Regions from separate parts of the Paenibacillus ilasis genome, predicted to be linked through region 1. Evidence: a T-box and tRNA genes for the amino acid it is inferred to sense, from the RefSeq annotation. Region 1 holds a T-box; the other regions hold tRNA genes.
The links. A T-box is a leader RNA that pairs with one kind of tRNA and senses whether it is charged. The one in region 1 lies ahead of leuS (leucine--tRNA ligase), so its partner is inferred to be a tRNA-Leu.
Positions count from the first base shown of each region.

Region 2: it has a tRNA-Leu gene. The T-box ahead of leuS (leucine--tRNA ligase) is inferred to sense a tRNA for this amino acid. The anticodon was not compared.
Region 3: it has a tRNA-Leu gene. The T-box ahead of leuS (leucine--tRNA ligase) is inferred to sense a tRNA for this amino acid. The anticodon was not compared.

Region 1 is NZ_JBHDJG010000001.1:4,258,916-4,269,554, forward strand. It holds gene ACETK5_RS19290 (ComEC/Rec2 family competence protein) at 1-1,357, opposite strand, end outside; gene ACETK5_RS19295 (deoxycytidylate deaminase) at 1,476-1,994, opposite strand; gene ACETK5_RS19300 (ComEA family DNA-binding protein) at 2,043-2,711, opposite strand; gene comER (late competence protein ComER) at 2,883-3,725, shown strand; gene leuS (leucine--tRNA ligase) at 3,706-6,147, opposite strand; T-box leader at 6,236-6,496, opposite strand; gene ACETK5_RS19315 (AraC family transcriptional regulator) at 6,537-7,397, opposite strand; gene ACETK5_RS19320 (Gfo/Idh/MocA family protein) at 7,496-8,569, opposite strand; gene ACETK5_RS19325 (Gfo/Idh/MocA family protein) at 8,593-9,762, opposite strand; gene ACETK5_RS19330 (sugar phosphate isomerase/epimerase family protein) at 9,788-10,639, opposite strand, start outside.
Region 2 is NZ_JBHDJG010000001.1:914,914-925,552, forward strand. It holds gene ACETK5_RS04385 (HAD-IIA family hydrolase) at 1-617, shown strand, start outside; gene ACETK5_RS04390 (glycerol-3-phosphate responsive antiterminator) at 685-1,290, shown strand; gene ACETK5_RS04395 (MgtC/SapB family protein) at 1,334-2,047, shown strand; gene ACETK5_RS04400 (lysoplasmalogenase) at 2,163-2,846, opposite strand; gene ACETK5_RS04405 (spore germination protein) at 2,993-4,681, shown strand; gene ACETK5_RS04410 (Ger(x)C family spore germination protein) at 4,703-5,917, shown strand; gene ACETK5_RS04415 (GerAB/ArcD/ProY family transporter) at 5,932-7,053, shown strand; gene ACETK5_RS04420 (copper amine oxidase N-terminal domain-containing protein) at 7,532-8,512, shown strand; tRNA gene ACETK5_RS04425 (tRNA-Leu) at 8,648-8,731, shown strand; gene ACETK5_RS04430 (WD40/YVTN/BNR-like repeat-containing protein) at 8,930-9,625, shown strand; gene ACETK5_RS04435 (hypothetical protein) at 9,758-9,949, opposite strand; gene ACETK5_RS04440 (helix-turn-helix domain-containing protein) at 10,119-10,639, opposite strand, start outside.
Region 3 is NZ_JBHDJG010000001.1:1,016,189-1,026,827, reverse strand. It holds gene ACETK5_RS04925 (YqhG family protein) at 1-178, shown strand, start outside; gene ACETK5_RS04920 (hypothetical protein) at 338-1,468, shown strand; gene ACETK5_RS04915 (YqzE family protein) at 1,723-1,914, opposite strand; gene ACETK5_RS04910 (N-acetylmuramoyl-L-alanine amidase) at 2,066-2,869, shown strand; gene ACETK5_RS04905 (methyl-accepting chemotaxis protein) at 3,071-5,311, shown strand; gene ACETK5_RS04900 (divergent polysaccharide deacetylase family protein) at 5,494-6,381, opposite strand; gene ACETK5_RS04895 (DUF6944 family repetitive protein) at 6,601-6,915, opposite strand; tRNA gene ACETK5_RS04890 (tRNA-Leu) at 7,075-7,158, opposite strand; gene ACETK5_RS04885 (hypothetical protein) at 7,340-7,759, shown strand; gene ACETK5_RS04880 (carboxymuconolactone decarboxylase family protein) at 7,840-8,169, opposite strand; gene ACETK5_RS04875 (hypothetical protein) at 8,239-8,457, opposite strand; gene ACETK5_RS04870 (hypothetical protein) at 8,577-8,906, opposite strand; gene ACETK5_RS04865 (xanthine phosphoribosyltransferase) at 9,123-9,692, opposite strand; gene ACETK5_RS04860 (YkvI family membrane protein) at 9,944-10,639, shown strand, end outside.

The DNA.
Region 1 (10,639 bases):
CCATTCCTAACGGAAGAACCACAAGGCTAATAACCGGAACCAGGATCAAATTGGCAAAGACCGATATCAGCGACACTTGGTTGAAATAATAAATGGTAAGGGGAAAGGAGATCAACTGCGCTACGACCGTGATTCCGACGGTTCCCGCAAGCCAGCGGGGCAAGAATGTCAGCAGCGGCATCAGCTTCGGTACGAATATCATCAAGCCCGCAGTCACGATGAATGACAACTGAAAGCTGACGTTTACAAGAAAATACGGGTTCCACAGCAGCATAGCGAGCGCGGCAACACTAAGAATATGCAGTCCATCCTTCAAAAGTCGCCGTCGTGCGGCATACAAACCGATCATCCCCATGATGCCGGCACGGACGATAGAAGGACTCGCCCCGGTAAGCAGGACATATACGGGAATCAGCCACATGACCACAGTCAGCGAAGTCTCCCTCGTCATTCGAAGGGTTGTGCATACGAATAAGAGGCATCCCACAACCACAGCCACATGCATGCCCGATATCGCAAGAATATGAGTCAATCCCAAACGCGAGAACTCCATAAACGTATCGGGATCCAGATCATCCTGATTGCCAATGACAAGTCCCTTCATATAACCTGCATGGATTCCGTCGTACAATTGATCCAGCTTGCCCCCGAGCTTCTCGCGAACGGCATCAGTCCATCGTAGAATATGGCCTAATTTCCAGCTTTCAGGCGGGGTAACCTGCGCTTGTTCAGAGCCTTTCACTTTGATCATCCAATGAATGTTCTGGGTTCGCAAATATTGAAGATAATCAAATCCGTCAAAATTGCGGGCTTCTCCAGGTTTTTGCAACTCTCCCGTCAGCTCGATGCGGTCCCCGCGCTGCCAACGGTTAACGATCTCCAGCTCCTTTTTGTCCAGAAGTTTTACTTGAACCCTCACGATATCATCCGTCTTCAGCATGGAGCCGTTATCCGGATTCGCTTGCTTTTGCGACGCTGGAGGCTCGGCTAGCGTGAGAGCAGCTTGATGCAGTGAAACATTGAAATCCGCACGGTCACCATCCGCTTCTATAGGGGATGTGATTACACCGAACGCAGTAACAGGAACGGTATCCGTCGATGTCTCCCCGGAGAGGACCTGCTCGAAATCACTTACATTCACCGCGTCATGCCATTCCCAGTAAGTACCCGACACGCACAAGGAGAACAGCATGCAGAGTGAAAAAAGACGCCCCGCCCCTGCCCAATGACATACAGCAAGCAGTATGAGAATCAGCCCGGCAGCAATCACGGCCAGCCTCCATCCATCGTACAGGCATGCGGCACCACTGCCGATTACCCAAAACACGGTAAACACAAGTAACGGCCTTCGCTTCATGATCTGAACAAATCCCTTCATCATTAAATGAAAAAGAACCTTTGCCTGCATATCGCAGTCAAAGGTCCTTCCTCTGTGATTTTCTATTCATTTTTTTCCATAACCTTATATTCATGAATCATTCCGCTACCGTCATCAAGGTTTCGCGCGGCGGCTCATACGCTTCAAGCTGCCGGAACAAAATCCCCTTCTGTTCCATCATGCGGGACACCTTGCCCGAATCCTTCGGATAAGGACGGTGGAACACAACCTCGACAATGCCGCTGTTGGCAAGCATATTCGCACAGGTCCAGCAGGGCTCATCCGTCACGTACACCGTACTGCCTTCCCTATCGATCCGGTCCGTGAATAGCAGCAGATTCTGCTCGGCATGAATAGTCCGGATGCAGCGCTGTTTCTTCACCATGCTCTCCTTACCGTCCTGTACAACCAATTCATAATCCTCAGCGATCATACAACCCGCTTCCGAGCAATCAGGCACTCCCATCGGCGCACCGTTATAAGCCGTTCCGAGCAGTTTCTTCCCCTGCACCAGCACCGCACCGACATGACGCCGCGGGCATTGAGAGCGGGTAGAAACCATAAAGGCAATATCCATGAAATAAGTATCCCAATCTTTACGTTGATCTGCACTCATCATCTGTCACCTGTTCCTTATCAATATCCCCTTTATTGTAGCACATAGCTAAAGTCCGACGTAAGGCTTCATCTTCTCCAGCATTTTGGGCCCGATGCCTTTTACGTTCATCAAGTCAGCCTGACTTCGAAATGGACCGAACTGATTCCGGTAATCGATAATGGCCTTGGCCTTCGCTTCGCCAATGCCAGGCAGCTCCATAAGCGCTGCAGCATCCGCCGTGTTGACATTAATCAACCCGGATGAATCCGGAGCTGCTGGTGGCTGTGCTGTACGGTTAACAGGGGCTTGTTGCTGTAACTGCTGACCGACATCTTCAGCCTGAGGCGGAACTGAAGACGAAGCAGATTGGGCAGAAGCTGAAGAAGGAGCCGTATGATCTGCTATACTGCTCCCTGCCGCACCTTGGTCGTGGTTTGGCATGGGGTCCTTCACGTTACTTGCAGGTTCGATTTGCCCAGCCTGAGCGGTCTTTGCAGCATTCTTCGAATCTGTTCCGGCTTCAGCAGAGGCTTCAGCCTGTTCCACATCCTTATGCCGGGAATCAGCCCCGGACGTCTTCACACCCGCATTGTCTTCGATGGCAACCACCTGCTCCAGCTGATCGTTTAGCGGCTGCCAGCCCTCGATCCCCCGATCCGTACCGCCGGCAAACAAAATAAACCCACAGCCGGCAATCGTCGCGGCTAGACTCCAACCTAAAGATATCCGTTTCATCTATGACCCCTCCTTAACATTAAAGTTCATCTGGTACAAACCCATGAATATTCTTCGGTTTCCCAACCGAAATCGCATGAAAAACCGTCATGAATCGGCATCTTCCCCGCATACATTAAACGTAAGGACGGTACATTTCTGCCGTAAAGCGCGAAAGGAGGGAACATACACATGAAGGTCGGTTTTATCGGTACGGGCAGCATGGGTAGTCTGTTGATCGATGCCTTCATTCAATCGGGCGCACTCCTGCCTGAGCAGATTCGGGTCAGCAACCGAAGCCCTGAAAAGCCGCTGCAGCTGGCAACACGCCATCCCGGTCTGACGGTATGCAGCTGTAACACGGAGACGGCTTCTCAGAGCGACCTGCTATTCCTATGTATCAAGCCGCTCGAATTCAAATCGGTCATCAGCGAAATCAAAGACCGGCTTGAAGCCCGGCAAATCGCGATATCCATCACGAGTCCGGTCCAATTGATCCATCTGGAATCATCGGTGCCCTGCAAGGTGGCGAAAATCATACCGAGCATCACCAACTTAACTGGAGGCGGAGCATCGTTATGCATGTATGGTTCCCGAATAAAAGAAGAAGACAGGCAGCTTATAGAAAGCCTCCTGTCTTATATCAGCAGGCCGCTCGAGATACTGGAATCGCACACGCGAATCACTTCCGATTTCTCCAGCTGCGGGCCTGCTTTTTTAAGTTTATTCATGGAAAAATGGATTGACGCTGCCGTTGAAATGACCGGAATCGACCGCAGGACCCTGAATGCATTAGCCGGTGAAATGCTGCTTGGCACCGGTAAGCTGCTAACGGAGGAGGGCTTCTCCCCCGAACAGCTGCAAGAGCGGGTAGCGGTTCCCGGAGGCATCACGGCCCAGGCTTTGGCACTGCTGGATTCAAACCTGGACGGATTGTTCTACCAATTGATCAAAACCACACACGACAAGTATGAGGAGGATTTGGCAAAACTGGATGCTGCCTTCGGTTTTACGATTAACCGGCCACGATATTGACCAGTTTACCCGGTACGGCAATGACTTTGCGAATACTCTTTCCTTCCAGCGCCTGCTTGACATTTGGAAGGGAGAGGCTATGTTGTTGCATGGCTTCTTGGTCCATGTCTTTCGAGATTTTGGCACGTTCTACGATTTTGCCGTTAACTTGAACGACAATCTCAACTTCGGCCTCTACAGTCCAAGCCTCGTCGTACTCCGGCCATGGCACGTAGGTTACGCTCTCCGTGTAGCCTAAACGGCTCCACAGCTCTTCAGCCAGGTGAGGGGCCAGCGGGGAAAGCAGCTGAACAAAGTTCTCCATCGCTTTGCGCGGAAGCTCTTCCGTCTTGTATCCCTCGTTGATGAATACCATCAGCTGGCTGATCGCTGTGTTAAAGCGCATATGCTCAAAGTCTTCCGTTACTTTCTTAATCGTTTTGTGCAGCGTACGTTTGAATTCGTCCGTACCCTCGCCTTCCACGATTTTAGGGTTCAATTGACCGTCGTCCCCGATGAACAGGCGCCATACCCGGGAGAGGAAACGATGTGTTCCTTCAACGCCGTTGGTGTTCCATGGTTTGGTCGCTTCCAGCGGCCCCATGAACATCTCGTACACGCGCAGCGTGTCGGCACCGTATTCGTTCACAATATCATCCGGATTGATGACATTGCCGCGGGACTTACTCATTTTTTCATTATTGTTGCCCAGGATCATACCCTGATTGACCAGCTTCTGGAAAGGCTCCTTCGTATCGACAACGCCCAGGTCATACAATACTTTGTGCCAGAAGCGCGCATACAGCAAATGAAGCACCGCATGCTCCACACCACCGATGTAGAGGTCAACCGGCAGCCATTCCTTCTGCTTCTCCTTAGAGCACAATTCATCATTATTACGGGGATCGATGTAACGCAGGTAGTACCAGCAGCTGCCGGCCCATTGCGGCATCGTATTGGTCTCGCGGCGGGCTTTCATGCCGGTTTCGGGATCTACCGTTTCCACCCACTCCGTAACGTTAGCCAGCGGTGATTCGCCGGTACCGGACGGTTTAATCTGATCCACATCCGGCAGCAGTAATGGAAGCTGATCCTCAGGCACGGTCTTCATCGTTCCGTCTTCCAAATGCAGAATCGGAATCGGCTCACCCCAGTAGCGTTGACGGCTGAACAGCCAGTCGCGCAGACGGTAAGTTACCTTCTTTTTGCCCTTGCCCTCTTTTTCCAGCCATTCATTCATCGCCTGGATAGCCGCTTCATTGTCCAACCCGTTCAAGAAGCCGGAATTCACATGCGCGCCACTGCCGCTGTATGCTTCCTCCTCGACATTTCCACCCTGAACGACTTCAATAATCGGAAGACCGAATTGCTTCGCGAACTCCCAGTCGCGGCTGTCATGACCCGGAACCGCCATGATGGCCCCCGTTCCGTAGCCGGCAAGCACATAATCCGCGATCCAGATCGGCACCTTAGCGCCGTTTACCGGATTGATGGCGTATGCACCCGTAAATACACCGGTTTTATCCTTGGCCAAATCCGTCCGCTCCAGGTCGCTTTTACGGGCTGCTTGATCTTGATAAGCCTTGACGGCTTCACGCTGATCGGCTGGCGTAATTTTATCGACGAGGTCATGCTCCGGCGCCAGGACGCAGTAGGTTGCCCCGAACAGCGTATCCGGACGGGTTGTGAACACCTCCAGATGACCATCGTAACCTTCGATGTCAAAACGAACCTCAGCGCCTGTGGATTTGCCGATCCAGTTGCGCTGCATATCCTTCAGGCTTTCGCTCCAGTCCAGTTCATCCAGATCCTCAAGCAGACGATCCGCATATTCGGTAATGCGCAGAATCCATTGGCGCATCGGTTTACGTACGACCGGATGGCCTCCGCGTTCGCTCTTGCCGTCGATGACCTCTTCGTTCGCAAGCACGGTACCGAGCGCTTCGCACCAGTTCACCGGCACTTCAGCCACATAGGCAAGGCCGCGCTTATAGAGCTGGATAAAGATCCACTGGGTCCATTTATAATATTCCGGATCGGTTGTGCTGATCTCACGGTCCCAATCATACGAGAAGCCGAGAGATTTGATCTGGCGGCGGAACGTATCAATATTCTGCACGGTAAATTCGCGAGGATGTTTGCCTGTGTCCATTGCATACTGCTCCGCTGGCAGACCGAATGCATCCCATCCCATAGGATGAAGCACGTTGTATCCGCGCATCCGCTTGTAACGGGACACGATGTCAGTCGCTGTATACCCCTCCGGATGTCCTACATGCAAGCCTGCGCCTGATGGATACGGAAACATATCCAGCGCGTAAAATTTCGGTTTGGATGATGAATCTTCCGTTTTAAAGGTTTTGTTCTCATCCCAGTATTGCTGCCATTTCGGTTCGATGGCCTGCGGCTGGTAGCCGTGGCCGGTTGGTTGATTGTCCGTCATACTTCATTGCTCCTCCTTCACAGTCGAGAGACAAGGCCTATGCCATTGCCCAAAAAACAAAAAAACCTCATCATCCATAGCGCTGATCGCTAGGGACGAGAGGTTTGATTCCCGTGGTACCACCCTAGTTAGCCAAAGGCATGCTTTGCCTTTCACTCCCTTTGCATCCTTATCGCGGATGAGACGACGGTGCTTCAGCGGCCGAATCTGCCGGAATACAGCCCTCCAGCGGCCGGGTTAACACCATTGCTCCGAGGCGAGTTCATCCCTATCGTCAACCGGTTTTCACCAGACACCGGCTCTCTGCATGATCGAAAGTGGAACGATTGATCCTCATCATCGCGTTCATATTACCGTTTTAATGTGGCTATTATACCCAAAAAGTCCGATCAAGTCAACGGAAGCTCTTCACCGTTTCTGCGATAATATTCCGGCGTCGTCCCGACCATGGCCTTGAACATCCGGCTGAAATGAGCCAAATGCTTGAAACCTGCTGCCTGGCTGATTTCCGTGATGCTGAGATGCGGGTGGAGCCTGAGCAAAATTTTAGCTTGGTTAATCCGCCGGTGATACAAATATTTAAACACCGTCGTTCCGGTAACCTCCTTAAACAAAGAGGATAAATAGTGTTTCGTAATATGCATATCGCGGGCGATTCGCTCCAGCGTCAGATCATGCATGTAGTTTTCCTCGACAAACGATACGACATGCTGGACATGCCGCTCTTTCTCGGAGATGGAGTCCTGATCCTGCACAGCGTCCTGGCACCAGTCCGCGATGACGTACATCATCTCCTGAATACGCAAGGTCATCCGCTCCTGGCGAAAACCGGTCATGGATGCCGAGAGGCGATGTATATCGGCCAGCATCCCTTCGAATTCGTCACGGTTTGACCCTGTCAGTGTCATGCGATGATTACGCAGCGTTTCGAAGGGGTCCAGCAATATCGATCTGGCCGTCTCCGAAAGCCCCTTGCAAATCCAGGCAGGATCGAAATGCAGAATACTTCTGACGTATCTGGAATCAGGCTCTACATTCGGACAATGGAGCGTGAGCCCGTTCATCAGGAGCAGATCCCCCGGTTTCAGGGCAAAAATGGAATCACCGATCAAATAAGTGCAGCGTCCTTCGTGAAAGTAATAAATCTCATAAAAAGCATGCGAATGAAACTGCCCGCCCGACAACGGCCGTTCATTGTAATAGATCAGATCAAACGGCGCTTGTAGCTGCATGCGATCAAATCCCGGCATCATATGGGAAGATGAGGTCATCTAGAGAATCGCCCCTTTAGCGATTTTGGAGTTATATAACCCTCAACGTAACGGGGTTTTCTCTATTATATATGATTTTATGGAATGCGCACGGCTTCATTTTGGGCAATCACGCACAATTCTCCGGCTTTGAAGGCGTGCTCCTGGGACATGGCATGTTCCGTACGTTCCAGACAATCGAGGATAAGCTCTCCGAAGAATGGGTAGCCTACCTTGCCTCGAAGCTCCATATGAAACTCTCCCTCGCCATTAACCAGGTACAGATGATCGCCCTGCGGATTCCTTGCGATATCGATGTATTTGCGAAGCTCAATGTATCCTTCTGTGCCCAGAATAAAGGTTCTTCCGTCGCCCCAGGTGCCAAGGCCTCCCGGTGTCAGCCAGTCGACACGGAAATAATTGGTGGCCCCGTTGTCTCCCACTAGCGTTGCATCTCCGAAATCCTCCAGCTCCGGGTACTCCGGATTCGCATAATTGCCCACCTTGCTGCTGAGCACCTTGGCATCGCGGCAGCCCGCATAAAACAAAAACTGTTCAATCTGGTGGGAGCCGATGTCACACAGTATGCCCCCGTACTGTTGATGACGGAAAAACCAGTCCGGACGGGAAGGCGCATTTAAACGGTGCGGCCCTGTTCCCATCACTTGCACCACTCGCCCGATTGCCCCGTCCTGGATCAGCTTCCCGGCATGGACGGCACTCTCCACATGCAGCCGTTCACTGTAATAGACCATGTACTTCTTACCTGTCTCCTCGGCTTTCGCGCGAGCAGCGTTCACCTGCTCCAGCGTGGTGAACGGCGTTTTATCCGTAAAATAATCCTTGCCGTGCGACATAACCTTCAGGCCAAGCTCGCATCTTTCCGAAGGAATGGCGGCAGCCGCTACCAGATGAACCTCCGCATCCTGAAGCACCTGTGCCTCGGACGAAGCGACGGCTACACTTGGATAAGCCTTGCAAAAAGCCGCAACCTTGGCCGGGTCTGAGTCATACACCCACTTCAGCGTCGCCCCGGCCTCGATCAATCCGTTACACATGCCGTATATATGGCCATGCTCCAGCGACATGGCGGCAAACATAAACTCTCCGGGCTTGCACACCGGCTGGGCTTTGCCCACCGGCGCGTAGAGCATTCCATTACTGCGTTCCATACCACGCGCCCCCCGATTATGATTTAGTAGGATCCAAACGTATTGCTCATATCCACCGCCCCGATCTCCTTGACCGTTTTCTGAGCGGAAGAATGTGTGATCCGTTCCTGCAGCATTTCGTAATACAAGTCTTCGTTAAGAGGCAGATCAACCCAATTGTCGGTCCAGGTGGACAGATGCATGGCATTGGACAGCGTCAATCCATGGATTCCCTCTTCACCCGGGGCAATCAATGGCGTTCCGTGCAAAATGGCATCCGCAAAGTTCTGGATAATGCCGCTATGATGCGGATTATCCCCCCAGATCGGCACCTCGCATTTCCAGCATTCCGGTTCGCCGAAGCCCCCGGTAAACTGCCGATTGAATTCCGGCTCAGGCACACGGAGGCGCCAGAAGGTAAGCTTGCCGTCCTCGATGACGATTTTTCCGCGGTCCCCCGTCACTTCATATCGGTTAGTGCCTGGCGCTTCACCCGTTGTCGTAATAAACACGGCCGTAGCACCATTCTCGTATTCCGCATAAGCCGTCACGTCATCTTCGACTTCGATGTTCCGGTACTTGCCGAAGGCGCAAAATGCACGAATTCTCTTTGGCATCATGCCGGTCGTCCACTGCCAGAGGTCCAGCTGATGCGGGGACTGGTTAATCAGCACCCCTCCGCCTTCACCAGCCCAGGTAGCTCGCCATCCGCCTGAATCATAATAACTCTGGGACCGGTACCAATTCGTTATGATCCAGTTCATCCGCCGAATCTCCCCGAGTTCACCGTCTGCTATGAGCTCTTTCAGCTTCTTGTACAGCGGATTGCAGCGCTGGTTGTACATAATCGAGAATACTTTGCCGCTGGCTTCAGCCGCGCGGTTCATTTCCCGTACTTGCTTCGTGTAAACGCCTGCCGGTTTCTCGATCAGGACATGGAGTCCATGATTCAGGCACTCGATCGCCACTTGAGGATGGGCATAATGGGGCGTCGCAATAATGACTGCATCGATCTCCCCCGATGAGATCATAGCGCCCGTATCACTCCAAATTTTCACGTCCGAAGGCAGCGTTTCCCTCGCTTCTTCCTGTTTGGCAGGATTCAGATCGCATATCGCGCTAAGCCGCGCGCCCTTGATCCGCCCGGACGCTAGCGTTCTGGCATGCGAAAAACCCATCCCCAGTCCAATAACCCCTACTCTTACCTGATCCATATCTGTAGCCTCCTTCAAAAGTGACCTACGCGTTTTGTTTCTGGTCTGACCACATCTTCATCTGCTCGGCAAAACGAACAAGCATCTCCCTGGACTCCAGCGTTCCGCTAAAATCTTCGATTCCGTAGTAACCTTCGTAGCCAACCGATTGCAGATCCTGTATGACCTGCTTCCATGGCACGGCCCCCTGGGCAAGCGGGACCCATTCCCCGGACCACGCCGCCGATGTGCCATCCTCGGAAGGCGTTTTGCGGTAACCTCCGTTTTTCACGTGGACATGAGCCAGGTAGGGACCCAGAAGCTCCAAGCCCATCCGGTAGTTCTCGTAACCCTCATGGACCATGTTGCCTGGATCATACAGCACGCCGATATGCTGCGGATTGAAGTGGGATACAAGCCTGTGCGTCAGTCCGGCGCTCGGGGTGATCGTAAGATGATGCGTTTCCACCACTCCCTTGACACCGTAAGCCGCAGCGAGATCCTGTACCTCATGCAGGTAACGGACCGCCTGGTCGTACAGCTCGTTGTAATTGCGCTTTCGGTCATATCCCGGAATACCCACGCGTATAAAGGAGGCTCCGATCAGCTTGGCCGCCTGCATGACCTTCTCCGTCCCTTCCACATCACCGCAGGTCAGATAAGGAACGACCGCCAGACTGCGCAGTCCATGCTTGTCGGCTGCTTGCTGAAACCTGAGCCAATCCTCCTGCGTGCCGTTCGGATCCATGGAGCAGCGGTTATGCCGCCAGAAGGAAGGCTTCTCCTCGGCAGCATCGGCAGGAATCTCTTTAAAGCGCCATTCGATCCCTTCAATACCGGCATCCGCCGCGGCTTTTGCCAACTCCTCAGGCTGTAAATCAGGGGTTGCGACTGTGAA
Region 2 (10,639 bases), 3.3 Mb from region 1:
TGAATCATATATTGAATCCTGCGCTCGTTACGATTCATTATCTTCAGAAACATCATCCCGGCGCAAATGTGTATGTCATTGGTGAGGAAATATTGAAGAACGAGCTGTTGGACAATGGAATACGATTCGCATCATCGCCGGAGGAAACCGACGTTGTGGTTGTGTCGTGGGATCGGGATTTTCACTACCGTCATCTGGATTTTGCCTATCAGGCGATTAAACGGGGCGCCGAAGTAATTGCCACCCACCCGGATCGAACATGTCCGATGCCTGGCGGCGATGTCCCGGATTGCGGCGGCATGATCGGTGCCATCGAAGGCACTGCCGGCATCACAATTACGACCGTCATGGGCAAGCCCTCCGTCTTGACGGCACTGACGGCTCTTGATATTTTGGGAGTGAAGGCGGAAGATTGTCTGATGTCAGGGGATCGGCTGGAGACGGATATCAAGATGGGAAATCAGGCAGGGATGAGTACGGCAATGGTGCTGACCGGGGTATCGAGCAGGGACGATCTGATGGACAGCAGCGTGAAGCCCACCTATGTGTTGAATTCGGTCTACGATATTTATCTCAGCGGTTCTGCCGTGAAGCAGGCAGACGAAGCAAAGTCATGATGATTTACAAAAATATGCCGGGGCAACGGGAGAATTGGAGATGTTGCTGCGGCAACGAGGTGAAAATATGAAAACCAGTGTTGAAGGTGCACAACGAATTTCGTATTGCTTGAAGCGTAAGCCCATTATTACTTCATTAATGAATGCCGAGGAACTTCCTGCTGTATTAGCGACCGAATCGAATATCGTGTTTATTCTTAAGACCGATATTTTTATCATCGAATCGATCGTCGAGCAGATTCGGGAGGCGGGCAAGCTCTCGTTTGTGCATTTTGATCTGATCGAGGGAATCGGTAAAGACAAAACGGGGGTTAAGTATTTAGCTGAAAAGGTTGGCATTGACGGTATTGTCACGACAAAAAACACGGCGATTGTAGAAGCGAAGAAACTGGGCTTGTTAACGGTTCAGCGTCTGTTTGTATTCGATTCCGTTTCCCTGGACAACGGGATCAAGATGATTAAGGCCTCTAATCCGGATGCTATTGAAGTGCTGCCGGGCATGGTGTGTCAGCGGATCATGGAACGGATTCGTGCAGAGGTGGACGTGCCCGTCATCGCAGGAGGACTCATGATCGATTTGGAGGATTTTGATACAGCTTTGAAGAGCGGTGTAATCGGCATATCCACTTCCAGCAAAGAGCTGTGGCGCTGGCAGGATGAACATATGGTATAGCGAAGAGCCGCCTTACATGACTAAGATGGGTGGAGATTAGGGAATGGATGTGTTTCAACTGGATACGGAGACCATGCTGATGCGGCTGCTGTTCGCTGCATTGCTTGGCGGTTTAATCGGTTGGGAGCGGGAACGCAGAAATAAGCAGGCCGGTTTAAAAACCCATCTCTTGGTGGCTGTCGGATCAACGCTGATTATGCTGACTTCCATTTACGGTTTTGATTCTGCACTGATCAATCATCCCAATGCGAGGTTTGATCCTGCCCGGCTGGCGGCACAAGTTGTAAGCGGTATCGGTTTTCTTGGTGCGGGGGCTATATTGCGGCGTTCCAATCATATCATTTCAGGTCTTACCACGGCGGCAACCCTATGGGTAGCAGCGGCTATCGGTTTAAGTGTCGGCTCCGGTTTTTACTGGCCCGCGATCATAACGACAGCGATTGTTCTGGTCAGCACGCTGGTGTTGAATAAATTGGAATCGAAATTTCTCTTTATCAAAAAGTCAGGCAGTTTGAAGATCATCATTGAGGCTGGAGACCGTCCGGTTCATGTGAGCACCATTACCGAATTGCTGCAAAAGGCAAATATGACGGTGGAAGGCATGATCGTGAATAATGATACGACGGAAGACGATTCGACCAAGGTGACGATGGAATTCCGGGTGTATTCTTTTAACAGCAAGGGAATTAACGGATTGTTCGAGCAATTGTGGCAGGTAGAGGGAATTAAGCAGGTTCGCATGAACTGGCGGGATTAAGAGCTTATCGGATTTGTTTGACGTGTTAATGATACATGGTCAGGTCCTGTGATGGACTATATATGCTGGACAGGGCTGAGCCCGGGTGGAACCGGACTCGGCTTTTTTATGTCTTCTATGGGGCGGCAGATGTATTCAGGGACGAGCTTCCTAAGGCCTTTGCTTGAGGGCTATCAAAAGCCGGGATGCTGCTGGCAATCAGGAACTGGGCTGCGTAATACGTGGTCATGATCCATACGTTCGAAAAGCGGATATCGGCAACAAACATGTTCCAGGACAAGATCGAGTCCGAGATGACAAAGAGCAGGCTTCCAACCATCGCATATCGATTCCCGGTCATGATGGCCGTCCAGAGCATGAATGAAATGACAGCGATATAAGCGATGACAGGAATAATCAAAGCCTGTTCTCCATTCGATTTGAGCGAAGACACCAATTGGATGCCCATCCAAACCGAATAGCCTGCAATCGGAACGATGCTAAGTAGGCGAGGACCTGAATAACGCCACTGTCCCAAGAAGCCGGCCGTATAGAACAGATGTCCGATCAGAAAGGCAGAAAGACCGACAACAAACCAGATGAGCGTCCCGTCACCGATCATGCAGAAGAACAGTCCTGTTAACAGCAGATAGTGAACCTTAGAGGCATGGGGCGGGAATTGCCGATAGGCAAACAGGATGATGAGCCACATCGGAATGAGCTTGAACAGCAGTTTCATGACCAAGGGTTCGGATGGAATGAAGAAAATATAAAGCAAACTCATAATCAGGATGATCAATGGCAACATGTACCGTTTCAAATACAGTCCTCCTATGCGTATGTAATCTTAATGTTAGACAATTCTTCTTGCAGCGTCCCAATCCCTCTTTCTTCTCTCCGCATGAAAAAGGAATGTAAAGCAAATAATGGAGTTAACTTGAGCTTTGAAGAATGGGGGTACCCGACATGATACGCTACCGATCTCGTAACCGCCGCCCGGCTCCCGCCAAGAAATCAGAGGAGCAGGCGGTATCCCCGAAGTCAGGGTCATCCGTGATTTCAGGCCATATACAAGAGCTGCTTGATCGCATACGGACCGAGTCCGGGGATAGCCCGGATATTGTTACCCGGCGTTTGAAGCTGGGCGGTCAACCGGAGGAGAACTGCGCCATTGTATACTTGAACGGGCTCAGCGATCCTGAGATGGTCAACCATTTCGTAATGGATTCCCTCCTGCGTTTAACCCCCGATTTATGTAAGGGTGAGGGACCCGATGCCTTCCTGGACAAAATCATGAAGGATGGGCTGTCAATGGGCGAATCCAAAATAATGACCGAATGGAACGACATGATGCTGGCCATTCTGTCCGGGGATACGGTGATCCTGCTGGAAGGTGCTGAGAAAGCCATCGTGGCGGGGACGCAGGGCGGGGAATGGCGATCCGTTACCGAGCCGACCTCCCAGCTTGTTGTTCGCGGACCCAAGGATAGCTTCGTGGAGTCCATAGCCACCAACATATCCCTTATCCGGCGGAGGATGAAATCCCCCGATCTCTGGCTCGAGACTATGAAAATTGGCACCGTAACCCATACCCACGTTGCTCTTATGTATGTGAAGGGAAAAGCAGATCCCGGGATCGTAAAGGAGATTAAAGAACGGCTGAATGGCATTGAGATTGAAGGTATTCTGGAATCGGCTTATATTGAAGAATTTATACAGGACAAAACGGTAACCCCTTTTCCCACGATCTACAATACGGAGCGTCCCGATGATGCCGCCAGTAAATTGCTGGAGGGAAGGATCATTGTCCTGGTTGATGGTACCCCCTTCGTTCTGGTCCTTCCAACCTTATTTGTTCACTTCTTCCAATCACCCGAAGATTATGCACAGCGATTTGATATTGCGATTGTGATGCGGATTGTCCGCTATCTCAGTTTTATTATATTGATCTTGGGTCCATCGGTTTATATAGCCCTAACTACCTTCCATTACGAAATGGTGCCAACCTTATTGCTAATCAGTTTGGTTGCTCAACGGGAAGGGGTTCCGTTTCCCGCCTTTGTCGAAGCGATGCTGATGGAAATCGTATTTGAGATTCTGCGTGAGGCCGGGGTGAGGATGCCTAGAGCCATCGGGCAGACCGTCTCGGTTGTCGGTGCTTTGATTTTGGGACAGGCAGTCGTTGAAGCCGGGCTGATTACGCCAGCCATGGTCATTGTCGTGGCTTTGACCGGTATTGCAAGCTTTGCCATACCAGCCTATAACCTGTCTATCGCCGGACGCTTAATACGGTTTGCTTTTATGATACTGGCCGGCATGTTCGGATTTTACGGGCTGACGCTGGGATTAATCATTCTGGTTGCCCATATGAATAGTCTCCGTTCGTTCGGAGTTCCCTATCTATCGCCGATCAGCCCTTTCCGATTACGGAATCAAAAAGACGCTGTCATCCGTATGCCTTTCAAGTCGCTCCAAGCGGAAGCCTTGTCCGCAACTCATTCAGGCAGCATTCGACAAAAAGGTGCTTCGGGGGCAGTTGCATCGCAGGAAGCTGGGAATACATCCGGTTTACACAACCGGAATGCCGAGAGGGATAACAGTAGTGCCGGGGACCGAAATACGGCTGTTCCAGCCGCTGAGGCCAATCGTAAATAACGTTAGGGGTGTGGCCGGGATATGTGCAGATACAGATGGTGGGTTATCGTCCTCCTATGCTGCTGCCTAAGTACGATAACGGGCTGCTGGGATGCGACTGAATTGAATAAGCGGGCCATTGTTGCCGGTATCGGCATTGACTGGAAGGAAGAAGAGCAGCAATATATGATTTCCTTCCAGACCATCATTGCGGATGAAATATCCGGCAAAACGGGCAGGGGAGCGACACCGACATCCATATACAAAGCATCCGGAAAAACGATCATCGAAGCGCTGCGAAATACGTCTCAAAAAGTACCGCGTATCATTTCGCTTGCCCACACGGGATTAATTGTTATATCCGACGAGGTGGCAAGAAACGGAATTATCGATCTATTCGACTATTTGGACCGCGATTCCGATATTCGATTGACGACCGAAATATTGGTGGCCGCAGAAGGGCAAAGGGCGGAAGACGTGGTTGCTGTATTGACGCCCATCGGGAAGATTACGGCCTTCGCGCTTGTACAGAAGATTGAGTTAACCTCGAGACAATTAAGCGAGAACTTCCGTGTAGAGGTGGATGATGTCATTCGGGATCTGCTCGTTCCCGGTGGCGGGCCTGTCATTAACGGCGTTTTCATCGAAGGTGATGCGCAGCGAGCCGTAAAGAAATCCAATCTTGAAAGTTCGGAGAGCGCGGGTCTGGGCGTTATCTCCAATCTGGCTATTTTTAAGGGCGACAAACTTAAAGATTGGATGACCAAGGAAGAGAGCAAGGGAACCGTGTGGATCAAGAACAAAATGCAAGCAACGCCATTAAATATAAAACTTGAAAATGGACAGGGCGAAATTGCATTGGACGTGATGCGATCAAAGACCCGGCTGGAAGCGAAGTTTAAAGATCCGATTCAACCTGTTATCCACATATTCGTCGAACTTAACTACTCGATCCGGGAAGTGATGAGCGACATCGACCTGCGGAATCCGGATTCGATGAGAACGATTGAAGCAGCCGCTAACCAAGAGGTGGCTCGAATTCTGAAATTAGCCGTGAAAAAGTGCCAGGAAGCGAACAGCGATATCCTGGAATTCGGCCAAACGGTAGAGCGCGCCAGACCAGAAGCTTGGCACAAGATGAAGGGTCGATGGGATGTTATCTTTCCGCAATTGGAAGTGGAATATCATGTGAAATCCGTTGTGCGTAACTCACAGACAAGAGATCGATCCTTTAAATACAACATGAAGACCCAGTAAAGGAGAGCTGAAAAGTGAAGGTGAAAATCAGTCCGCTGCAGTTCTTCTCGTTGCTGGTACTGTTTCAGTTCGGAACAACACTTGTCGTGAACATGGGGCTGCAGGCTGGTAAGGATTCGTGGATTGGGCTGCTGATTGGCATGGTAATCGGGACGATGATGTATTCGCTGAATGTTTACTTATACTCCATGTTTCCTGATCATTTGCCGACGGTTTATTATCGAATATTGCTTGGGAAATATTTAGGGGGATTGGTGGGGGTATCCTACTGCGTGTTTTATCTGTATACAGGCTCCAGAGATATCGTGGACGGAGGGTTATTGGTAATGGCTTCGGCAGCCCTTAAGGAGACCCCCCTCCTCATTGTCAATCTGATCATGGTGATGACCGTTGCTTTTGTGCTTCATCAAGGTTTGGAGGTGCTTGGGCGTACCGCTTTGATCTTCTTGGCGATTGTTCTGCTGATCAGCGTATTCAGCGCCCTGGTTATCGTATTTTCATCGATCGTGGAAGTCCATCGCTTGCTTCCTGTTCTGGGTAACGGCATACAACCCATCATTGAATCTGTATTGAAAAAAAATATGCATTTCCCGTTTGGGGAGTTGATCGTTGCTACGGTCCTCCTTCCGCATCTGAGCCAGCAGAAGAGCGGGATTAAGGCAGGGTATCTGGCTATTTTATTCAGTGGAATGATGCTGGCGCTAACCTCTGCCGTTACCATTTCTGTGCTTGGGGACAACATCACGGAGCGTTCGGTTTTTCCACTGCTGACGATGGTCGGAAAAGCCAATATTTCGGAGTTCATTGAGCGGACGGAAATTCTGATCGTGATGGTTCTAATTATTGGTGTCTTTTTCAAAATAAGTCTGTATTATTATGCTGCATTGATCTCTGCATCCGAGCTGTTCAACATTCCCTATCAAAAATTGATTTATCCTTTCGCTTTGATCATGCTCGGTAATTCGATGATTCTCGCCCGCTCGTATAGCGAGCATCTTATGAAAGGAAGCCAACATCTATATACGGTTCTCCCTATATTTTCAATCGCAGTGCCCTTGCTGCTTGTCCTGATCGGTTTGATACGCAGGGTAAGTTCTGAGGGAAAGGCAAAGTCCGAATCTAGCTCCGATTCATGAACCTTGTCCCGCGTTTCCAGGACTTTGGTTTGAATCACGGGGCTTTTTATTTTTGAATGCCCGATAACAATCGGGAAGGATCAGGAGACATAGCAGCACCGTAACCGTTAGCTTCTCTATGATGGAGAATAGAGTAAACTGCCAGTTGATGATAAAGTTATACCATGGGAACCCGAACAGACAATCTGTAAGCACGGTATAAGAAAGGCAGAGGGAGCCTAACAGCAGGATGATCGCATATTTTTTGATATACATCGTTATTTCCTCACATTTCATATGGTTTATGACACGCCAATCCATGACAACGTTGTATTAGTATGAAGGGTTTATTGAATAAACATACAGTGGAGAGTTTTTATCCAATCGAGACGGCTGGGACAGAAGTATAGTAAATCCGTTTATAGATGGGCCTAAGGGTTATAGATCTTATATAATGAAAATAGATAGTGAACCGGGCTTTAGGAGGGGAGAGTTTGTGATGAAGAAACGTCAAGGCGTGAGAAGGCTGCTGGCTGGGATCGTGGCGGTAGTGTTAGGGATGACCGGTTCCGTGGCATATGGGGGAGAAGCTTGGGCTGCGGACACATCCTCAGGTGGACCTATCGAAGTTCGGGTGAATGGAGGCCGACTTCTGCTGGAATCACCTCCCTTTATTCATAACGGCAGGGTGATGGTGCCTTTCCGCGGCATTTCAACAGCGATGGGAGCCGAAGTGCGTTGGGACCAAGCCAAGCAGACGGCCATTGTAAGTAATGGCACACATACAACGAGTTACACCGTGGGGCAGAATCATGCCATGAAAGACGGCAAAGCTGTGACCCTGGATGCCCCGCCTCTGCTCAAGGAGGGACGTATTTATATCCCCCTCCGATTCTCGGCAGAGGGTCTGGGAGGTAAGGTTGTTTGGAATAACCAGGCTAAAGAAGCTATGATCTATCCGTTACTCACACCGAAGGAGGCAGAAGCAGTTCTGTCCAAGATGAGTGATCAAGCGATGACATTTTTGAAAAACAAGGATTTTGAAAAGCTTGCAGAGCTCGCTCATCCAAACGGGATCACTTTTTCCCCTTATGCGCATGTTGACCGGCAGAAGGATGTCACACTTGGCAAGCAGCAGCTGAGGAAGGGATTTAACCACGATACCTTATACCGATGGGGTGAGTATGATGGCAGCGGAGAACCAATCTCGATGAATTTTGAGAACTATTTTAATAAATTCATCTATACCCGCGATTTTGCCGCAGCGCCATGGATCGGTTACAACCAATCCAAGAGCGAAGGAAATACGGTGAACAATGCAAGCAGCCAGTATAAGGGAGCTGTCATCGTCGAGTATTACTTCGATGGAGTTCATCCTGATTATGCGGGGATGGATTGGGAAAGCCTCCGGCTTGTATTTGAACAAGATGGGGAGAACTGGGTGTTATCTGGCGTCATACATGATCAATGGACCATCTGAGATCAACTTGAGCTGTCGAAACCATATATAGTTTGATGGTTTCGACATTTTTTTTAAAAAAATGCTTGCTTTTTAACTCTGGGCGTAATATACTCTTAATTACGGTGATCAACTCGATCACGACTTACATAACATGCGGTCGTGGCGGAATTGGCAGACGCGCACGGTTCAGGTCCGTGTGGGCTAACCCCCGTGGAGGTTCGAGTCCTCTCGACCGCATCTATGAAGCAAAGCTGTTTTTCAAGTGGGAATTTAACTTGAAGAACAGCTTTTTTCGTTCCTCTTCATGTGGAAATCGCGTTATACTAAACAAGAGGAACCGTTCAGCTTTAGGGTAAATTCGATGGAGTTGGATTTATAATATAAGACCTGTTAGCATTACTGGCTGGTTATTATGAATACAAGGGGTGTGATCCTGTGATAAAACCTCGAAAAGGGCTTAGCTTTATTTTGTTGCTGCTTGTTGTCGTTAGTTTGTCTGTTGGATGTCAATCGACGGATGAGGGGAATACGGCTGAGCTTCCGGTACCGGAGCAATCGGTGAATTCTTCGAATGAGGATGCCCCGGAGACAGAGCCCTCATCCGGCTCAGAAGACGATGACGCCGCGGGAAGCGGTGCCGTTGCAGAACCGGATGAGGATACGGACGTTACTCCAGATCATCAGGCCGCTGAGCCCGATGTGGATTTAGCGGATGTGACGGCGGTCCGGCTCATTAATCATAGCTCGGGCTGGATTGGCGGAGAAGGCTGGATTGCTTTTAGTGATAACGGTGGTACGGAATGGGAGGTTCAAGCTCAGCCGAAAGGCACCGTACGTCAAATCTTCGCGCTGAATGGTAAGCAGGCGTGGACGGTGATGGAGAATAACGATCTGTACCGCACTATGGATGGCGGGGAGACGTGGGTTCGGATTGGAAGCACGCCGAATGCCGGATTTCTCCATTTCACATCGCCTGAAACGGGATTCAGCGGTCAAGCCAAAACCGAGGACGGAGGCAAAACTTGGATCAACCAGGATATACCGGATACGACTGTCGGCCGCCCTGCCACGGGAGCTATCACCGATGAAGCTGCTGAAGCTCCCAGGAACGAAGGCGCTGCTGTGTCTTGACCGTTATATGTTGTTTCTGCGAGGCCCCATAACGAATGAATAACAAAGAAGGCCGGAATCTCCGGTCTTCTTTTTGTGGTTCTGCCTCCATTCTCAGCGAGGAAGAGGCAGAACGATGAATCGTATCGTTCATTAAGGCAACTCTTTGAATATCATTCGGGAGCCTAGCCAAAGACCAGCCGTTACTCCGAATAAACCGAAGAGGACCACCAGGACGATCAGATTCAAGGAGTGCCAGCCCAGCAGGAATCCAAAACCGCTTCCCATGGTTGTTCCGGCCAGCAATCCCAATGCAGCACCAATTTGCTTTTGACGTAGCGTCATCTTTCTGTCACCTCAATTGTTGGATGATGCAAACGGAATGTTACTTGTATTCCCTGATCATCTCGAAATATGCCGTAACAGAAAATAAGCCCGGCTTAGCCGGATCGACCCGGCAAGCTGAGCATTGGTTGAATAGTAAGTATGGTTATAATATAACGTGCAACTTCAATTAGGAATTTTGCTTTAATGCGCAATCTGCGAATAGAACAGATTTAGGGATACGGAAGAACTGTTCCGCTTTTTCCTGGAACGCTGCGGACGGCACGGTGCCCTGGTGCAGCCATTTGCGGAATGTGCCGGGATGAACGCCGATCCAGCGGCTGACATCGCTTACCGACAAATCATGAACCATGCACAGACCTGTCAGAATCCGATTGCTAACGGGTGATCGTGTCAGGGTGCGTTTCATGAAACGGGAAGGCGCCGGCTGACAGATTAAAGGTGACTTGTCCAGCAGTTCTTCCCTGAAGAGAATGTGGCGGGGATAACCCAAGTAGTCACAGGCCTTCTCCAGGTTGTTTTTACCGGGAACGCGTCCCTCATATACCCAGGCGCTGACACTACGGGAGGATACTCCCAGTTCCTCGGCCAATTGCGACAATTTGATATCGTTGGCCATAAGTACGGCTAGTAGGACGCGGTTGCGAATTTGGCAGCGGGTCGGCCGGCGAAAGCGCTTGACTCGCACAC
Region 3 (10,639 bases), 3.2 Mb from region 1:
CGACAGCTATTACGAGGACCTGCTCAAGGAGCAGGACGAAGAGAAAAAAGCGCTTATCGAGGAGCAATATAAGAACCGCCGGTCCGAAATGCAGTGGCAGTACGAGCCGAAAGTGAGCTTGTCCGTCATAACCTGCGGTCTATTTCATCTATGTTCGCCTGTGGGTGCGTCATCATGACGCCCCTCTACAAAAGCAGGCAAAAAAAGAACCATTCTCCCTTCTCCTGCCGCGACAGCTTGCAACAGCCTTTGCAGAGCTTGTCCGATATGATGATTCCATCACATCCATGGCGTGTAGGGCCAAGGAAAGGCGGTTAATGATTTGAAACGGTGGAACATGAAACTTCATAACCATAATGACAAGGATTTTAAGCCCAGATCACCCTATAATAAGCAGTTGAGCCGATATCGAATGTTGTCTGTCTCCGTTATCGTAACGACCATCCTGTCGTTCAGCACGGTCCAGCCGCAGGCAAGCATAGCTGCTGCAAGCCAAGCCGATGTTTCCAATTCTGCGGATAGCCTTAGTCTGACAGGCACTCCGTTTACAGCGGATCATCATATATTAGGCATTTCAGGTGTTAATCCGAACAAAGCCGTGGCTCAGGTGCCCGGGAGTTTGATGGACTTTGCTGAGGAGACCGTCGCTCAATTATCGGCCCATGCGCCATTTACGACCTGGGACGAAGCAAAACTCGAATTCACCCCGCTCGGTCCGGGCACGCACGGCTGGCTGGTCACGATTTCCGCTGAAGGACTGCCGCAAGGATACATGATTATCAGTGCAGGAGAAGAGGGTGGATATATCCTAAGTGAATACGGGATCGGCTCGACCCTTCCCTACAGCCAAGCTCCGCTGAAAGAGCGGCTCGCTGCGGAAGGTCTTATGAAGGCCGGAGGATCATTGCCTCAAGGGAGCATCGTGCGTAAGCTGTATGAAGTATCCCCTGTCTGGCAGGTCCAGCTCCCCGGCAAAAAGCCGGTCTATTTTAGTGCACTGAACAGCGAAGCGCTCCCGGATGAGCCTCAGAAGACACAAACAAAGACTAAGCCGGCATCCATATCCCTGCCTGCCGCAGCCAAAGGACTCGTGGCTTCATCCACGTCGAATCGTTGGTTTGCCGGAACGCCGTCCATCGCATCCGGGGACTCTCTTGATCCTTACGATAATCTGCTGTGGCTGACCTCAAGCAATCTAACGGCCCGAAGCAGCGCCGATCTGCGGAATTTACTGCAGGAGCACTCCACCCTGATATTCAAGTCCAAAAAAGGCAATGCCGCTTACGGCGCACCTTTTAACTTAACCGGCTGGCATCGCTGGTCATCGGGGAATCAGGAGAACCCGGCTGCGCTATATGTTTCGGTTCCCTTGCGGAATACGGACACCCTCCGTTTCCTGCCGGCATCCCGGTTAATCGGGCAGGGACAATTTTATGCTCAGCCGGAAGAATACGGCTTCGGCAGCTAACAAGCGATTTACGAATATCATACGCCATCCCATACAACAGCCCTCATTCCTGCAAAATATGCCATAAATGACAAAAGGACGCGGCCCTTTCACAGGGCAGCGTCCTTTATGATTTCACGGCGTTTTACAACATGTTCACCCACATGGGTCGACAGCCATCCAGGAGCTTGGTCGCCCCAAACCGGAGATCGTGCGCACATGAAGCAACTCGCACGATGTACAAAATGCGGATTCATAATAACATGCAGCAGCAGCTACTTTGTCTTTTTTTTGCGTTTGGCGGTTACATCCTCTTTCCACAGCGACATGGAGAGCGGAATCATGCCGAACCATCTTGTGGTCCAGGATTCCTTCACCTTCGCCTGGCGCCGAACGTCCTTAGGCGTATCTATATAATGAACCACGCGTTCGGTAATGTACTTGATCAATTCATCTCCGCTAGCCATACGAATCAACTCCTTATGGTTTTTCCACATCCCAGTATCAGTTTGCTCCATTTCGATCGATTCTAGACGCACGCACTTGAACAGCATGATTTTTCCGCCAAATGCACATTCTAAAAAAGCCGAAAATTTTACGTGAAAGAAGGGAGCCAACATGATTAAGACAGCCATGGTATGGATGCTTCTCTTTACACTGGCACTCCCGAGTTCTGTTATGGAAGCCTATCCAGTGAAGGAGCAAGCCATGACGCGCCCCGCGCATGCCGTTCATCCCATCCCCATATCGACAACAAGGCTACTGACCGAAACGCCGGAATCCACCCACTCTTCAGGGCAGGAGATCGACCAGTCAGAACTAAGGCAGCTGCACCCTTTTGCCCATGATGTCATTATGATCGATGTGGGGCATGGCGGAATCGATGGAGGAACGTCGTATGGAGACATTCTCGAAAAGGATATCAACCTGGCCATTTCGCGCAGACTGTTCATGCTGCTTCGCAAGGAAGGTTATCATGCCGTCCTGAACCGCGATGCCGATTACGCGCTTAGCGACGACAACCGTTGGCATCGAAGCTCCTCGAGACATCGCCGCGATCTGTCGCAGCGCAAGCAGCTCAGCAGTGAAATCCCGACCAAGCTGGTGGTCAGCATTCATGTGAATTGGGGAAAGAACTCGTCCAAGCGCGGAGGCATCGTTCTGCATCAATCCGAGGGACGCAGCACGCTGCTTGCGGACACCATACAAGAGCAGTTGAATCTGGTTTACCGTAACAACAATCACATCATGGTAGGTAAACCATATTATCTGCTGAATCAAACCAAAGTACCCGCCGTCATTGTCGAAACCGGCTTTCTCAGCAATATGGAGGACCGGACATTATTAACCGGCCGTAACGGTCAAATGCAGATCGCCGAGGCCATTGCCGACGGGATTATCAGTTATTTAACAGCCCTGTAGTTAGGGGCTGTTTTTTTGCTATATAGACCTGCCTGCTCAATAATTAGGTCTATCAGCCTTATATTATGTAACTTTAATTAACATCAATATGAAATATGTATCATTTTTTTTGAAATTATGATAGAAATTTCGGGATATTATGATAGTATAACTAACATATAGAAAGATAGATTACTCAAATAGGAATTGGGGGAGATCGCGATGTTGGACTGGCTTGGCTATCGCCAGGGACTTCCGCTCTGGATTTCATGGCGTCTGAATCGTAATTTGAAGAACGATGTTGAAGACATATTCGAAGGTATTGCCGAAACGCGTAAAGAACTGCTGTTCACTTGGAGTTATGAGTATTGGGGACATCTGGAACGACTGAAGGAGCAGCTGAACAAGGATAACCCCCATGATTCGCAAGTCGGCAGCGAACGTCCTCGCCCTTTGTCTTCAGACACCCGGTTGAATCAGGAACAGCTCTTCTCTGCCTTGTATTCGCGCGCTACCGACTTTACGGAATTATTCTTGTTGAACCCCTCTGGTGAAGTCACGTACTCTACATATGCTTCACACATTGGAGCCAGCTATAGCAACAGCAGCCCTCTGGGCCAAGCGATCACCTATCTTACCGGTTCAGACACCGGCAAATTGCTCTTTGGGCCATATGCCGACCCCATCACGTTGACCATTGGCCCGCGATCCTCTACCTTTCACGACAAAATGACGCTTCTGTTCATGAATGCCATCTACACGAACGGCACGTTTGCCGGCATCCTGTGCGGCCGTGTGCCGAATGACGTGATCGGAGATTTAATCCAGCGGGAATCCGGCCACGTTTACCCTGATTCCGGCGACAACTACATTTTCATGGCCAGGCCCGAAATGAATCATCACATCGCTCCCGGAACCGCTCTTTCCAGAAGCAGGTTTGAAGATCGAACCTTTACTCATGGCGAGAACCTGAAGGACGGTGTTACCACCGATTGGGGAACCGTTTCCGTTAAAGAGCATACCGAGCTTGAGCTTATCTTCACCGATCCGGCGACGGGTCAGCTGCACCCGGGAGTAGCCAATACCATTGCGAACGGAAGCAATCTGTTCGTGGTCTTTCCGGGATATTCCGATTACCGCCACATTTCCGTGATCGGCAAAGGCGTCACGTTCCGCTTGCCCCATTGTCCGGATGTTTGGGGAATGATGTGCGAAGGAGATTTGGAAGAGGTTTACCGCATTCGCAGCATTCGCTTTAGACACGCTAAGCTCCATGGCGGATCCACCCTTTTGTCCAGTATTCTGATCGCTCTCATTGTTTATGTTACTGCTGCTTATGGGTCACCCGCATTCGCCGCAATTGTAGGAGGATTCGCCTGCTTGGTCACTGGCCTTCTTACCTCTTCCCTGGTCGGCCGTAAAGAAATCGGGCGCTTCGCGGATCGTCTTCGCAGCCTCAGCCGGTTCATCCGCATGAATGCCGAAGGCAGCGGCGATTTGACGCAGCGGCTGGATATTCACCGATTCGATCAGGACGAAACGCGCGAATTAGCCAAATGGATCAATAATATGATCGACTCCCTGGAAAGCATCATGATGCAGGTGAAATTAACGGCAGGGGATGTTTCCGCCAGCCAACAGGTCATGAATGACACAACGGCCGTCACCGTTACTTCCGCACAGCGTGTCAGCGGCAACATTAGCGAGATGATTCGCAGCATGCGCAGCCAGCTGCAGGATATCGATGCGGTGAAGGAAAGCGCGGAACAGATGCGGGAGACCCTACGCCAGCTGGAACGGCAAGCGAATCAACAGATTGATGTAGCCAAGAATGAAGTGGTCCGTATCGGAGACAAGATGTCCCATATCTCCTCAAAAGTCGAGGAAACGAATCAGACGATCCGTAATTTCATGGGAACCGTTCAGGAGGTCACGGGCGTGCTGCACGCCATCGAGCAAATATCCTCCCAAACCCATTTACTGGCCCTGAATGCTTCGATTGAGGCGGCGCGGGTCGGAGAACACGGACAAGGATTTGCCGTGGTTGCTAGCGAAATCCGGAAGCTGTCCGAACTGACCAGACAGTCCACGGAAGAGGTCCATCAAATTATCAGCCATATCTATAAAGACGCCCAGCAAGCCGTGCTATCGATGAAGGAAGGAACCAAGGTCGTGCAAGAAGGGAATCTGCTGGTTTCCGCCGCCTCCGAACTGCTCGCCGCCGCTGCCGAGGATGATCTGCGAAAGCATCAGGCTGTTGATAAAGTGGTACAGCTCATGGAGAAAATTGCATCGGTCAGCAAGGAGAACCGGAAGATTTCCAAGGATGTGGAGAGCAAGGTACAGGAGCTTACACAGGAAATCGAAAGCGTAAGGTACACTTCCGGTAATGTTGAAGTTATTGCAAAATCCATGCAGCAGCTGGTAGGACAATTCAAGCTCACCGATTCCCGTATCCGATAAATTGAATGCACCTCAATATAAGTACAGCCTTCCATACAGGGATCCGAATCACCGGGGGCTTGTATGGAAGGCTATTGTTTTTTATGGCCGTGCAGGGAGTGGGCTGACCATTGTCCGATAACCTTTGTACCGTCCAGTTACTCACAAGATGCCATTACATTGCCATCGGTTCTGCTATTGCGCTAATGCGCACGAAGCGGATCAGGCCTCCAGCTTGAATGCTCTCTGACCAGATCGCTGATACCGACAAACTCCACCTTTGTCTGCAGTTTCGGAATGGTTCCTTTCAGTGCTTCTGCCGTTCGCGTTCCATATTTGCCGACATGGCCAATGGCAATGCAGGATGTTCTCTCTTCCGCATGCTGTGCCGCAGTCTGCAGCTGCTTACTCACGTGCTGAACGGTATGAACATCATCCAGGAATATGTCATTGGCGATGGACGGCATCCCCTTCTCCGCTGCCAATTTGCCAACCACGCTGCGGTAGTTTGTCTTGCTGTCGATAAAGAACAACCCTCTCTCCCTGCATACTTCGAGTACAATGGACATGACCCGCTCATCCCCGGTAACCTTGGAGCCCATATGATTATTAATCCCTACGGCGTAAGGGACCGAATCGATTGCCTCTTCCATGCGTTTACGAATCTCCTCATCGGTGAGCGAACTCAGAATGGCACCCGGTCCAAGCCAGGAAGATCGTCCTTGCTTAGGCTCCATGGGCATATGGATAATGACGTCATGGCCTTGACGATGCGCGGCTTCGGCGTCCTTCACGCTTGTCGACAAAAAAGGCATCACGGCGACCGTAATCTTGACAGGCAGATTGAGCATTTCCTGAGTCCCTTTCTGATCATTGCCAAAATCATCGATGATGACGGCTAACTTTTTAACTTTCGCTTCCTGACCATGCCTGCTGCTCCCGGATTCTTTGTGCATTTCTTTTGTTTCTTGATGATGAGGATCTGCCGCTGGGATCCTCATCACTCCCGCCCCATATCCGATCTGGCCTGCGTTTACGAGGATCCATATCACACACAGCAAGATAGCCGATTTTTTATATACGTTCCGCATGGTTACTCCCCTTTCCATTCATTTTCATGCTAATCACACCTAACCGTATTGTTTGAGAAAAGGTTTGCAAATATGTAAGCAAGGTGCATTCAGCATAGACACACAACCTTTTTACTAAGAAATAAAAACAAGACACTTCCCGTCGCCGGAAAACGTCTTGTTTCATATTCCTTATTGATTCGGTTCAGCTCCCCTTCAAAAAGTAAAAAGCATCGTCATTCAGGAATCCCCCGCTCCCGCAATGACCTGCAGCGCATTTCCGACGGATTGCAGAAGATTGCCGGCCACCGTCAGATCGTTGGCTTTCTTATTCGCAGCCGTGCCCCGCAGCTCCGCGGTAATTTTAGCCTGAGCGGCGTTGGCTATCGACTGCATCGCATTTCCAAGGATGGAGAGCCGTTGACCTTCATCCTGCTGCTTCCTTCTTTTGGACAGCATTTTCGTTTGACCAAGCGCGGCAATATTCGTCCCCAATGCTTGCAGCCAAGCATAGGCCGCGAGCTGCTCCTGAGGATCCAATGACTTAGCTGGCAAGGCAATCCCTTCTTTCAACTATCCATATATTTCATTATTTAATATAATACGCGCATCATTTATTTTGGTTAAAGTCTTACATCCCGCCCCTTCCAAATCTAAACACAAAAAAAGCTCGTAAACTGCTAAAAAGCAAGTTTACGAGCTTCTTCAGAAGAATGCGGTCGAGAGGACTCGAACCTCCACGGGGGTTAGCCCACACGGACCTGAACCGTGCGCGTCTGCCAATTCCGCCACGACCGCGTATCATGTTCATCGCTTATAGGAGACAAGTCCTTATCAGCGGCGACAAGATATATAATATCACGCCATGTGAATCGAGTCAACATTTTTTTTGAACTTGATTAAAAACCTGTTTTTCGGTTAAAATAAGAACATAAGTTCTCATTCAATAACCATTTTCTATATAAAGGCGGTGATGTTGATGGCCATACCGGCTGTTACGACGGAGGAACGAGCATTGATCAAAAGTTACCTGCTGCTGATGTTTATCCATAAGGTGTTTGAAAGGGATTGCCGAATCATTCAGGAGAGCGGTGTCTTCAAGAGCCCTCAATTGTATGTAGAGGTTGTGGGGAACGGAGCCAAGCGGGCTGCTGTGCTTCTTCGTGAGGTGAAGCAAGAATTTACCAAGCGGGCGATCAAGGTGTATGATATCGGGCAAAACCAGGAAGGAATCCAGGCGCGATATGCATGTCGTGGTTACATTGGTTCGATGAACATTCTATGGCCATCCTTCCGTGAGGAGATGATGGACCGCATGCGAGCCTATCTTGGACTGGTCTCGCCCGAGACCGAGTCCTCTATGCAAGCCCATCCTCCTGCCGCTGTTTCCGCCCGCTAAATCGCTGCCCCTTAAACAGAGAATAACCGTCTCCCCCTGAACAAGATTGCTCCGGTGAGACGGTTATTGGTGATCGCGAATCAATGAAGATTATGCTGCACGCGGGTCAGTCCCTGCGAGAGAGCATGTCCCGCGCTGGCGGCAGACGCCACGGCTACAGCCTCCATAATCTGCGCATCCGAGGCTCCCTTCGCACGAGCTTCCTCCATATGATAGAAGGTACACAGCTCATTATTGGCAAACAGTCCGATCCCCAGTGCGATCAGCTGCTTCGTTCGCTCATCCAGCTCGCCATCCTGAAAGCAAACGCCGGTGAACTGATGATACGCCTCTGCCATATCCGGCATGCTCTGCTTCAAATTCAGAATTTCATTCTTATAAGCCGAAACCTTGTCATTGGACATTTCCATAACCTAAAGCACCTCTTCCACAAAAATTTGATGCGAGGTTAAGTTGTCCGACGAGTGCGAGATCTATGCCTACTCTTCGATCGGGCTTACTCTTGGATCTTTTTTAAGCTGGTAGCTGTAGCGGCGGTCCAGTTTAACGACCCGCCGGTTTCTGCGGCGTATAATGACCTGTTCGGGGTCCCAGGCTACGACAAAGCCTATAATATCATTGGTCTCCAAGCCATCCCGCACAACCCGGACCAATTCGCCGGAGAGCCTAAGCTCATCAAGTCTTTCATCGCTAATCATCACCATACCTCCTTCATAAACTTACTGTGCAAAAAAAGACCTAAATGAGATCATTTAGGTCTTTTGAATGCGTTGCGATATCGACAAACATCCCGACTAAGAGATGTTCTATATACCCATTAACGCTGTGCCGGCTCGATACTGTCATTCTTCTCGTACCAAAAATCCAGAACGGTTGAAGACATGACGCGCTTTTCGATATATTCTACCTGCTGAGGCGTAAACTGTTCCTTCCACTCGAAGGAAACCTCCTCACACAATCCGGCAATCGTCAGCAGTTCTGACCAGGCAACATAGCGTTTGTACCAGAAAAACTGAGGATGTTCAATCATATAGGGATATAGATCATCAAACTCCGTATGTTTACAATCCAAAGCACGTTCAAAATGTACCTTTGCTTCATTCAGCTTCTCAATCAAAAACGGCTCGGTTACAGGTTGTTTCCCCATGGTGCTGCCTCCTCTCTCTTGCCTACCTCTTTATTATAAGCGAAAATCACGGAGGCGAAAAGATTTTGTTGTGATTTTAGGCTGAAATGCATTTAAATTCGTCTACGAATTTCCATGATTACGCACGCCAAAGGCCAGGGTACAAACGTTCATGACTTAAGGCCTACCTTTCAGCTCTATCCTGTCATGCCATAAGCGCTTGATATAATCCTGATCCTAGCTGAACGTAATCTTGCCGTCCTCAAGCGACGATATGGTGACAAGCGACTCCACATGAACATTCTGTTCGCGCAGCGTTCTCGCTCCGGCCTGGAAACTCTTTTCAATCACAACGCCAAGCCCGATTAATTCCGCCCCTGCCCGTTCAATGATCTTGATCAGGCCTCTTGCAGCGTCTCCGTTCGCGATAATGTCATCAATAAAGAGCAATTTATCCCCTTCACCGATAAACTGGCGCGATACCATAATGTCCGTGACAATGCCCTTGGTGAAAGACGGAACCCGCTCACATAAGGCGTCTGGATCGGCGAGCAGCGTTTTTTTGCGCCGGGCGAATACCATGGGGACTCCCAATTCAAGCGCCGCGGCAAATGCAACAGAAATGCCGGAGGATTCCAGCGTCACGACCTTGGTCACGCCGCTCTCTTTAAATCTCGCCGCAAATTCCCGGCCCATATCCATAATTAAAGCCGGGTCCACTTGATGCGTCAGCAGGGCATCCAGCTTCAGCACCTGATCCGACAACACGACACCTTCTTTGATGATCCGCTCCTTCAACCAATCCATCCCAAAGACCTCCCACGATTCCTTTGTCGTAAAAGTAACATATTCCTCCCTGTACGGCAAGTACAAACGGATACTCCGTCATTTAACTGTACGGTTTCCGTCATCATTCCTGACATTGATCTCCGCTGCCTGGCACTAATCATGGGTCATGCCTCCAGCCAAGGACCTGGGACAGGTAGGAGTCATGTCCCAGCTGAGCCAAGCATACCTTGTACTATGCAGACGATTAACTTTCAAGGGGGATGCGGGGCTTGCGTAATTCTATTCGTGTTTTACAGATCGCCTTTACATATATCGGAACCATCGTTGGCGCTGGCTTTGCTACCGGACGGGAAATCCTTCAATTCTTTACCCAATATGGTCACTGGGCTACCCTTACCATTCTGCTTACGACAGGACTATTCATTTGGCTCGGAACGAAAATCATGACGATATCCAGGCGGATCGGGGCCAAATCCTTTGAGGACTTGAACAAATTCCTGTTTGGAGAGAAAGCCGGCGTGTGGATCAGCCTCTTTATGTTTATCATTTTGCTTGGAGTCAACAGCATCATGCTTGCCGGCGCGGGCTCTGTTTTTGTGGAGCATCTAAATTTGAGTTACCAGACCGGGTTGTTTGTCACGATGATCGGAACCTATTTCATTCTCAGAAAAGGCATCCAGTCCATCATGACGATGAATAGTCTCGTTGTGCCCATGATGCTAACCTTATCGCTTGCGATTATTTCTCAGACGATTCAAACGCCGGGTGCCACCCGATTCTTAACCTTAACTACGGACCACAGCCTGCCTTCGGTTTGGCTTGCACCCCTGCTCTACACCGCCTTTAACCTGGTAATGGCGATGCCGGTGCTGGTCCCGCTCGGGAGCCAGACCGAAAGCGCCCGCACCGTAACCTGGGGAGGCATCATTGGAGGTACGGGTGTAGGCTTTATGCTGATGGCAGCA